DNA from 2 places in the Streptomyces sp. NBC_01197 genome. Region 1 is predicted to be linked to the other one. Evidence: riboswitches for the same ligand, from Rfam matches in the RefSeq annotation. Region 1 holds a riboswitch; the other holds the start of a gene.
The links. A riboswitch is a leader RNA that binds a small molecule or an ion and turns the genes downstream of it on or off. The one in region 1 is predicted to bind cyclic di-AMP.
Positions count from the first base shown of each region.

Region 2: linked by a shared signal. The riboswitch ahead of OG452_RS21410 (transglycosylase family protein) and the one ahead of OG452_RS18175 (M23 family metallopeptidase) in region 1 are both predicted to bind cyclic di-AMP.

Region 1 is NZ_CP108569.1:3,985,034-3,989,882, forward strand. Features, by position in the region: gene OG452_RS18160 (hypothetical protein) at 1-59, opposite strand, end outside; tRNA gene OG452_RS18165 (tRNA-Met) at 274-347, shown strand; gene OG452_RS18170 (PP2C family protein-serine/threonine phosphatase) at 448-1,677, shown strand; cyclic di-AMP (ydaO/yuaA leader) riboswitch at 1,903-2,043, shown strand; gene OG452_RS18175 (M23 family metallopeptidase) at 2,055-3,119, shown strand; gene OG452_RS18180 (aldo/keto reductase) at 3,363-4,307, shown strand; gene OG452_RS18185 (PrsW family intramembrane metalloprotease) at 4,372-4,849, opposite strand, start outside.
Region 2 is NZ_CP108569.1:4,666,240-4,671,088, reverse strand. Features, by position in the region: gene OG452_RS21425 (DUF501 domain-containing protein) at 1-20, opposite strand, end outside; gene OG452_RS21420 (FtsB family cell division protein) at 138-614, opposite strand; gene eno (phosphopyruvate hydratase) at 814-2,103, opposite strand; gene OG452_RS21410 (transglycosylase family protein) at 2,428-3,132, opposite strand; cyclic di-AMP (ydaO/yuaA leader) riboswitch at 3,136-3,323, opposite strand; gene OG452_RS21405 (transglycosylase family protein) at 3,581-4,645, opposite strand; gene OG452_RS21400 (cytochrome P450 family protein) at 4,782-4,849, opposite strand, start outside.

The sequences.
Region 1 (4,849 bases):
CTGGCCCCGGACTCCACCAGGGCGGCGACCTCAACAAGCAGTTCGTCAGGCTTCGACATGAGAGACGATTTTAATCACCGGCCGTCCGGTCGGCTCAAGCGGTGGTGCTCCATGGAGGAAGCAAGAAGTGGAGCTCTCCGGCCAGGTCCATGCGCCCGAAGGCCTGGTGCCCGTCCTGCGGTGCGTCCTGCGGTGCGTCTCGGCGGTCCGGCCGGCCCCTTCCCGTAATGGTCAGAACCACCCTCGCGCATGGCGTAGAGTTGGGTTTACCGACGCGGGGTGGAGCAGCTCGGTAGCTCGCTGGGCTCATAACCCAGAGGTCGCAGGTTCAAATCCTGTCCCCGCTACTCAGGATCGAAGGCCCAGCACATCACGTGCTGGGCCTTCGGTCGTTTCTCACCGCTGCCGCCCGGCCGGTCCCCGCTTCCCCCACTTGGCCGACGCCGAATCGCAGACCGGCGCGGGTGCGGCCAGCCTGGTGGGGCGCGGTACCGTCCGCCGCTTTGTGGACCGGGCAGGAGGGTACTGGTGGGGCAGCGAGAGGACTCGGGCTGGGCGCGTAGGTTCGTCCGGGTGCTGCCCGCCGTGCTGATCGTGGGCGGTGTGGTCTTCGACCAGCTGACGCCGGCCGCGTTCACGGCTGCCCCGTTCTTCGTCGCCGCGCCGGTGATCGCCGCCCCGCTCTTCTCGTACCGGGCCACGCTGCTCACGGGGATCGTCGCGGTGCTGGCCGTCGTGGGGCTGCATGGCTACGACGACACCTCGGCCAAGGCCTCGGCGATCACGGAGCTCATCACCGTCGTGACGCTGTCGGTCGTCGCCCTCGTCATCAACCGCGTCATCCGGGTCAGTGGCGAAGAGCTCGCGTCGGCGCGCGTGGTGGCGGAGACCGCGCAGCGTGCTGTGCTGCCGGTGCCTTCCGAACGGATCGCCGGGCTGCACATCGCGGCGCGGTACGAGGCGGCGCAGGCAGGCACCTTCATCGGCGGCGATCTCTTCGCCGTGCAGGACACCCCGTACGGGGTCCGGCTGGTGGTGGGTGACGTGCGGGGCAAGGGGCTCGGCGCCGTCGAGGCGGTGGCCGTGGTGATCGGGGCCTTCCGGGAAGCTGCCGAGCAGGAGGTGACGATCGAACAGGTCGCCCAGCGGCTGGAGCGTGCGCTGACCCGTGAAGGCGTACGACGGGAGGGACTTGACGCCTTCGAGGGGTTCACCACGGCGGCGCTCGCCGAGATCCCGCGCGGTGACCAGGGCCGGATCCGGCTGCTCAACCGGGGTCACCCCGAACCGCTGCTGCTGTACGCGGACGGGGGTATCCACGTCCTCAGGCCGACCGATCCCGCCCTGCCGCTGGGGCTGGCCGATCTGGCGGCCTGGCCGGACCGGGCGGACGAGACGGAGTTCCCGCCGGGGGCCACGCTGCTGCTCTACACCGACGGCCTGTCCGAGGCGAGGAATGCGCAGGGGGCCTTCTACGAGCCGCAGAAGCGGCTGCGCGGCCGGATCTTCTCGGGGCCCGACGAGCTGCTGACGGCGGTGACCGACGACGTGCGACGGCACACGGGCGGGCGCTCCACGGACGACATGGCGCTGCTCGCGGTGGGCCGCCCGGGCCTGGGGCAGCCGGACCGGCGCAGGACGGTGGGGATCGTCCACCGGGAACAACACGATGCGTAGTCGAAGCGCACCCCTCCGCATAACAGTTGACGCACCATCAGGAAGCCGATGTTTCACGATGGCTCCCGAAGGGAGATCAAGTCGCCCGAATGCGCCCCTTTATGACCCGTTAAGTGCAGGCCAGAGCCGTTAACGATCAGTCGGAACAGCTTGGAATCCGGCCCTCGCGTCTATTAACGTTCGATAACGCAGCGCGGTTGTCCCAGTCGTCGCAAGAGGCGGCACCGCGCGCACGCGCCGAATCCCGCAAGGGAACCGGGGAACCATCAATTGGGGTGAATCGGGCTTCTCCGCAAGGGCTGCCCGTAGGAGACCTTCCTGCTCCGAACCCGTCAGCTAACCCGGTAGGCGGTAAGGAAGGAAAGGAGTGCGCCTCCGTGGCGTCCAACAACCCTGCCCCCGAAACGCTTTACTTCCCGAACGACGATGCTCTCGGTTTCGGCGGTGAGGACGGCGGCACATTCGACGAGTGGAACCCCACTGAGGATTCCCTCCGTTCGGTCCGTGGCAAACACCGCGTCGCCAAGCAGCGTGGCGGACTCGCCCGCAGTTCGACGGTCCTCGGCGTCGGCGTGATCGCGGCTGTCGGCGCGGGCGGCATGGCCAGCGCCCAGAGCAAGCCGCCGGTCGCGATCTCCCTCCCCGACCTTCCGCAGTCCGTCAAGGACAAGCTGCCGGATGCCGAGTCGCTGCCCGGCGTGGGGACGCTGATCTCCGACATCGACGGCGGCTCGTCGGGCCACGGCGGTACGGAGACGGGCGCCGCCGACGCGGCGCTCACCACCGCGGCGGCCACCGGCAAGGGCGGCGCGGACGCGGGAGAGGCCCTCCGTGCCCGGATCATCCAGCAGGCCGAGCAGCAGCAGGGTGCGGTCGACGACGAGGCCAAGGCGGCAGCCGAGAAGGCAGCTGCGGAGAAGGCGTCGGCGGAGGCCGCGAAAAAGCAGGACGAGGCTGCGGCCAAGGAGGAGGCGGCCAAGAAGAAGGCCGAGGCGGAGGCCAAGGCCAAGGCGGAGAAGGAGCGGCTCGCCAAGCTTGCGGCCAGTTACTCGCTCCCGGTCTCCTCGTACACCCTCACCTCGCGGTTCGACGACGGCGGTTCGATGTGGTCGTCGGGCCACCACACCGGCCTCGACTTCGCCGCCCCGACCGGCACCCCGATCAAGGCCGTGCACAGCGGGACGGTCAAGTCGGCGGGCTGGGCGGGGGCGTACGGCTACCGCACGGTCATCACGCTCGACGACGGTACGGAGTTGTGGTTCTGCCACCAGTCCTCGCTGGGCGTCAGCGCCGGCCAGAAGGTCAGCACCGGCGAGGTCATCGGCCGGGTCGGAGCCACCGGCAACGTCACAGGACCGCATGTGCACCTGGAGGTCCGCCCGGGCGGGGGCGACCCGGTCGACCCGATGACCTGGCTCCAGGGCAAGGGCCTCAACCCGTAAACCCCAACGCGTGAGCGGCAACCCCAAGGCGTGAGCGGCTGAACTCCCGCACCCGCTTTCGGTCCCCGCGAGTACCGCCGATGTACGGCGTCCGCACCCCGGCGGTCCTGACGGCACATCCCCCCGGCGTCAGGGCTGCCGGTTCGCCGTATGCGGGCACCGGCCCGCCCGGTCCGTCCCACGCGTACGGCCGTCCGGCTGAACAGCGGAATAGTGCCGGGCCGACGCTGGGTTGACCGACGTATGACTCCTCTGCGCGCACTCGGCTCCTCCGACCTCAAGGTCTTCCCGCTCTCCCTCGGTGGCAACGTCTTCGGGTGGAGCGCCGACGAAGAACAGTCCTTCAAGGTGCTGGACGCCTACACCGCCGTCGGCGGCAACTTCATCGACACCGCGGACACGTACTCGGCGTGGGTGCCCGGAAACAAGGGCGGCGAGTCCGAGACCGTCATCGGCAACTGGCTGGCAGCGCGTGGCAACCGCGCCGACGTGGTGGTCGCCACCAAGGTCGGTATGCACCCCCGGTACCGGGGTCTCTCGGCCGGGAACATCAGGGCCGCCGCCGACGAGTCGCTGCGCAGGCTGGGCACCGACTACATCGACCTCTACTACACGCACCTCGACGACGAGTCCGTTTCCGTCGAGGAGATCATCACCACTCTCGATGATCTGGTGAAGGCCGGCAAGGTGCGCGCCATCGCCGCGTCCAATGTGAGCGCCGAGCGGCTCGACGCCTTCATGGCGTTCTCCGAGGCCGAGGGGCTCGCCCGGTACGTCGCTGTGCAGCCGCACTACAACCTGGTCTCCCGTGGCACCTACGAGGGCGGGCTCCAGGACGTGGCGGCCCGGCACGGTCTGGCGGCCGTCCCGTACTACGCGCTGGCCGCCGGCTTCCTCACGGGCAAGTACCGGCCCGGTGTGGACGTCGACAGCGTGCGGGCCGGCAGTGCGGCCCAGCACCTGGAGACCGAGCGGGGGCCGAAGGTCCTGGCCGCGCTCGACAGGGTCGCCGCGGCGCACGGAGCCGAGGTCGCGACCGTCGCCCTGGCCTGGCTGGCCGCACAGCCGACCGTCGTCGCGCCGATCGCTTCGGCCCGTACGGTCGGGCAGCTGCCCGCGCTGACCGCCGTGGCCGAGTTGAAGCTCACCGACGCCGAGGTGGCGGAGCTGACCGCGGCCTCCGCCTGAGGAACCGGATCGGGCCGGGACCGGTACGGCCAGGAACCGGAAGCCGGGCGAGGCGCCGCCGGGGTCAGTGCTGGTACGGGTTGTAGCCGCCGTAGTGCAGATGCGGCGGCGGCACCCGTACCCGCCCGGTCGCCTCGGCCGCGTAGAGCAGCGCGGGTCCTGCGATCTCCTTGCGCTGCCAGAGGTGGTGCAGCAGTTCCTGCTCACGTGCTTCGAAGTCCGGGGCCACCACGCCCCGGTGGGCCCGGTGCCGCAGGAAGGCGAGGGTGGTCGCGAAGGCCTCGTACTCGGAGACCGCGCGGGACGCGGCCCTGGCCCGTGACTTCGCGTCGGCGTGCGCGGCCGGCCGGTGGTACGGGCTCTGGCCGTACGGACCGGAGGGGGCCGGGCCGACGGGGTTCGGGCCAACGGGGCTCGGGCTCCGGCCGTACGGGGCCGGGTGCGGGCCCAGATGCGGGCTGGTCGCGCCGAACCCTCCGCCGAACGTACGCGCCGCGAAGCTGCGTGCCATGGCGCGCGCCCGCATCGACGAGAGCGCCAGC
Region 2 (4,849 bases), 680 kb from region 1:
TGCGGAGGGGGCGTTTCCATGCCTGCCTTGGATCTGAGTGCCTGTGAAGTGATGTGCTCGGGAAGTGATGTGCTCGGGAAGTGCGTGCCTGTGGGACGGGGCCGGCAGCGAACAGCTGATGGCCGGCGCGGCCCCGCCTAAGGGGCCTTGGTGCGGTCCGCGCTGTCCACGCCGTCCCACAGGTTCGAGTACCACGGCCGGTCCGCCGCGCCCTTGCCGCCGGAGCGCTGGGTGCGGGCATCGGGGTCGATCATGGTGTAGCTGGTCTCCCCCGGCCGCACGTAGTGCAGTTGCTCACGGGCCAGCCGCTCCACGTACGCGTTGTCCTGGAGGCGGGCCTTCTCGTCCCGCAGCTCCTCGACCCGCGCCCTCGCGTCGCTGACCTGGCGCCGCTGGTCGGCGATGTCGCCGCGCTGCGACACGTACTGCCGCATCGGATAGGCGAGCGCCACCACCAGGGTGCAGAGCACCATCAGCAGTATCGCCGCCCGGCCGGTGAGCCGGGGTCTGCGTGCCTGGCGCCTGGACTGGGAGCGGTAGACACGGGCCGCGGTCTGCTCGCCGAGCACCTTGAGTCTGGTCGCGGTGGAGAACCGGTCCCGGTTCCCTGCCATGCCGCCTCCCCGTTACACACGCACGTCCGTCCCCGGACACGGTACGGGACCGGGTACGGGGACGGCTGCGCGTGGCTGCGCCTTTGCTGCTGATTCAGCTCTTTATTCAGTTCTTCGGCCGTGTCAGCTGTTCTTCGTTCGATTCAGCTGCTCTCCGGCTGTGTCAGCTCCCGGCCGTGGCAACTGCCCTCGAACCGTTTCAGCTGGAGCGGAAGCGCGGGAACGCCGAACGGCCCGCGTAGACCGCGGCGTCGTCGAGGATCTCCTCGATGCGCAGCAGCTGGTTGTACTTGGCGACGCGGTCCGAGCGGGCCGGGGCGCCGGTCTTGATCTGGCCGCAGTTCACGGCGACCGCGAGGTCGGCGATGGTGACGTCCTCGGTCTCGCCGGAGCGGTGCGACATCATGCACTTGAAGCCGTTGCGCTGCGCGAGCTCGACGGCGTCCAGGGTCTCGGTCAGCGAACCGATCTGGTTGACCTTGACGAGCAGGGCGTTGGCGGAGCCCTCCTCGATGCCGCGGGCCAGACGCTCCGGGTTGGTGACGAAGAGGTCGTCGCCGACGATCTGGACCTTGGCGCCCAGCTTGTCGGTGATGACCTTCCAGCCGTCCCAGTCGTCCTCGTACAGCGGGTCCTCGATGGAGACGAGCGGGTACGCGGAGACGAGCTCCTCGTAGTACTCGGTCATCTCGGCGGCCGAGCGGGACTTGCCCTCGAACTCGTACTTGCCGTCCTTGTAGAACTCGGAGGCGGCGACGTCGAGCGCGAGCGCGATGTCCTTGCCCGGCGCGTAACCGGCCTCCTTGATGGCCTCAAGGATGAGGTCGAGGGCGGCGCGGTTCGACTCCAGGTTCGGCGCGAAGCCGCCCTCGTCGCCGAGACCGGTCGACAGACCCTTGGTCTTCAGGACCTTCTTGAGGGTGTGGTAGACCTCGGCGCCCCAGCGCAGCGCCTCCGAGAAGGACTCGGCGCCGATCGGCGCGATCATGAACTCCTGGATGTCGACGTTGGAGTCGGCGTGCGACCCGCCGTTCAGGATGTTCATCATCGGAACGGGCAGCAGGTGCGCGTTCGGGCCGCCGAGGTAACGGAAGAGCGGGAGGTCGGAAGCCTCGGACGCGGCGTGCGCCACGGCGAGCGAGACGCCGAGGATGGCGTTGGCGCCGAGCGAGCCCTTGTTCTCCGTCGCGTCCAGGTCGAACATCGCCTGGTCGATCAGGCGCTGCTCGGTGGCGTCGTAACCGACGAGCTCCGGCCCGATCTGCTCGATGACGGCGAGGACTGCCTTCTCGACACCCTTGCCCTGGTAACGGTTGGGGTCACCGTCGCGGAGCTCGATGGCCTCGAACGCACCGGTGGAGGCGCCGGACGGGACGGCGGCACGGCCCGTGCTGCCGTCGTCGAGGCCGACCTCGACCTCGACCGTGGGGTTGCCTCGGGAGTCCAGGATTTCCCGGGCTACGACGACGTCGATGGACGGCACTAGCATCTCCTTCTGGGATGTGACGCTATGGGCGCAGGGTCTCTTTGGCCTTGCGGCATGAGCCTAACCGGCTCTGAGTCATCAGTCGGCAGGGCGCCCGGCCCGTGGGACGAAAAAGGGCCCAAAAGCTTGTATGACGGTGTGAAAGTCAACAAATCTACCAGACGGTGACCAAGTGACCTGCCCCGGCCGGGTCGCGGGATGAACCAGGACGCGGCTCCGGTCGGTCCGGTCGGCTCCGGTCAGTCCGGTCGGCTCCGATGGAGAGACCCCCGGCCCGGCGCGTACGGGGGAGTCGCGCCGGGCCGGGGGTGCTGCGGAGAGCTGATATCAGCTCAGGTGGAGCTGCTGACCGGGGAAGATCAGGTTGGCGTCCTTCACGATGTCCTTGTTCAGGTCGTAGACCTTCTTCCAGCCACCGGAGACGTGCTCGGCCTTGGCGATCGTGGAGAGGGTGTCGCCGGCCTTGACCTTGTACTCGCCGTCACCCTTCTGGATCGGCGCGGCGTGGCGGGGAGCGGCGTGCTTCGGGGCGGCCGGCGCACTGGTGCGGGCCTCGCTGCGCGAAGCGGACTGCTGGTCGGTGTGGGTGCTCTGCTGGCCGGCGCTCGACGAGGAGGAGCCGCTGTTCGAGCCGGTGGAGACGTCCGGGCTCGGACCGCCGCTGGTCAGGCCGCCGGCACCGGCGCAGGACCAGGCGCCAGGGCCCTGCATGGCGAGAAGCTTCTCGGCGGTGGCGATCTGCTGGCCCTTGGTGGCGAGGTCGGCGCGCGGGGCGTACTGCGTACCGCCGGCGGCAGCCCAGCTGGAGTTGTTGAACTGGAGGCCGCCGTAGTAGCCGTTTCCCGTGTTGGTGGACCAGTTGCCACCGGACTCGCACTGCGCGACCGCGTCCCAGGTGGAGACCGAAGCGGCGGAGGCCGAGGTCGCCCCGATCAGCGGAACGGCCACGGCGGCACCGGCAACACCGGCGAGCGTGGCGACGCGAACGGCCTTCGAAGGGCGACGGTGCTTGGACTTGCTGGAAAACAGCATGAAGAATCTCCTCACCGACGCCTACGAGGTGAGCTGTCGGGTTCGGGCCAATGAGTTGCCCGGCTGCGCGACCTAGCGCACAGCTTCACCCCAAGCCGGTCCCGGTTCGTGCCGTTCTCTGACTCTGAACGGACGGCCGGCCCCGGCGGCTTACCTGGGTCCCCCGCTCCTGCCTACGGCGCTTCTTAGCGTCAACTGTCTCCCTTCGACCGATGGCAGGATTCGGCGTGGCGATCGAAGAGGCCCGCGGTGCGAGCGGTCTGACCGTAATCACAGGACCCCCCGATATTCAAAGATGAACATCGGGGAGCAAATTCCCGGTTTACGACCCGGCGTTACCCGTTTCCCCAGGTGAGAGGCGGCGCGCGCCGGGCGGACAGTCTGGTCATTCAGCCGAGCCGACGAGAGTCATGTCTCACTCGAACAGAAGCGGACATACGACCCCGAACTACCCCTGATTCCGGTCGAGATCAAGGCTCTGGCCAGGAACGATGAAGTCCGGATCGCCTCCGACGGTCCGATGGTTCGCCGCGTAGAGCGCGGGCCATCCGCCGGGCAGATCGTGCGCCTCCGCGATGGACCACAGGTTGTCACCCGCGCGGACCGTGTAGCTGCCCTCCGTACGGGCGTCTTCTCGGGATGTCTCCCCGCCGCGCGAAGCGTGCCGGCCGGTCTCGTCACGGCTCGCGCCGGTGTCGCCGGCGGCCTCACCGCCCCGGTGCTTGCCGGCCCCCGAGGGCGCCGGGGCATTCCCGGAATCAGGGCCGTCGGATGTCGCCGAGCCGGAAGGGGCTGGAGGCGCGGAATCCGACGGGCCGGGCGCGGCGGATGCACTGGAGTCCGAAGTGGCCGAAGTATCCGGAGTGTCGGAATGACCCGAATCGCGGGAAGAGTCCGATGCGTCCGATGAAGGGTCAGATGCCGGAGATGACGGCGATGATGAGGACGACGATCCGGAGTGGGAATCCGACGGGCTCGGACTCGCCTGCTTGGACGGCGCCTGCGTGGAGGACGTCTGCTTCGAACCGTCCGCACTCGTGTCCGCACCCAGCGGGTCCCCGGCGGAACCGGTCGCCTTCGTGGGGCTGGGGCTCGCGGTGTCCGGGGCGCCCGGGTCCACCAGGGCCGTGTCGGCGTCGTCCTTGGTCAGACCGGCGATGGCCGCACAACTGGCCCAGGGAGCCGCGCCCTCGGCCGCGTACACCTTCTGGGCGACGGCTATCTGCTGGGAGCGGCTGGCCAGGTCGGCGCGGGCCGCGTACTGCCCGCCGCCGTACTTGTCCCAGGTCGCCTGCGAGAACTGGAGGCCGCCGTAGTGCCCGTTGCCGAGGTCGGTACTCCAGATGCCGCCGCTCTCACACAGTGCCACCCGGTCCCAGGTCGTGGCGTCAGCCGCGTGGGCGCCGGTCGACGCCAGCAGCGGAAGGGCGATGGCCGAGCCCGTGACTCCTGCCGCTACGACAAGAGCTGGAGCCTGACGGGGGCGGCGGTGCCGACCGTTCCCGGTGCGCATGCGGTGGCCTTCCGTGTGACGGATGAGTCGAGGGGTGAACGTAGCCGCACTCGAACACCAGTCACAAGTCGATGCAGCGGAGATCACGTGAAAGTCACAGCCTTGACGCCCCGTCAGCCGGGCATCCGACAACCCGTCAGTTCGACGGCGTACCGAACTCCACCGGAAGCGTGCGCAATCCCCGCATGATGAGTCCACCGCGCC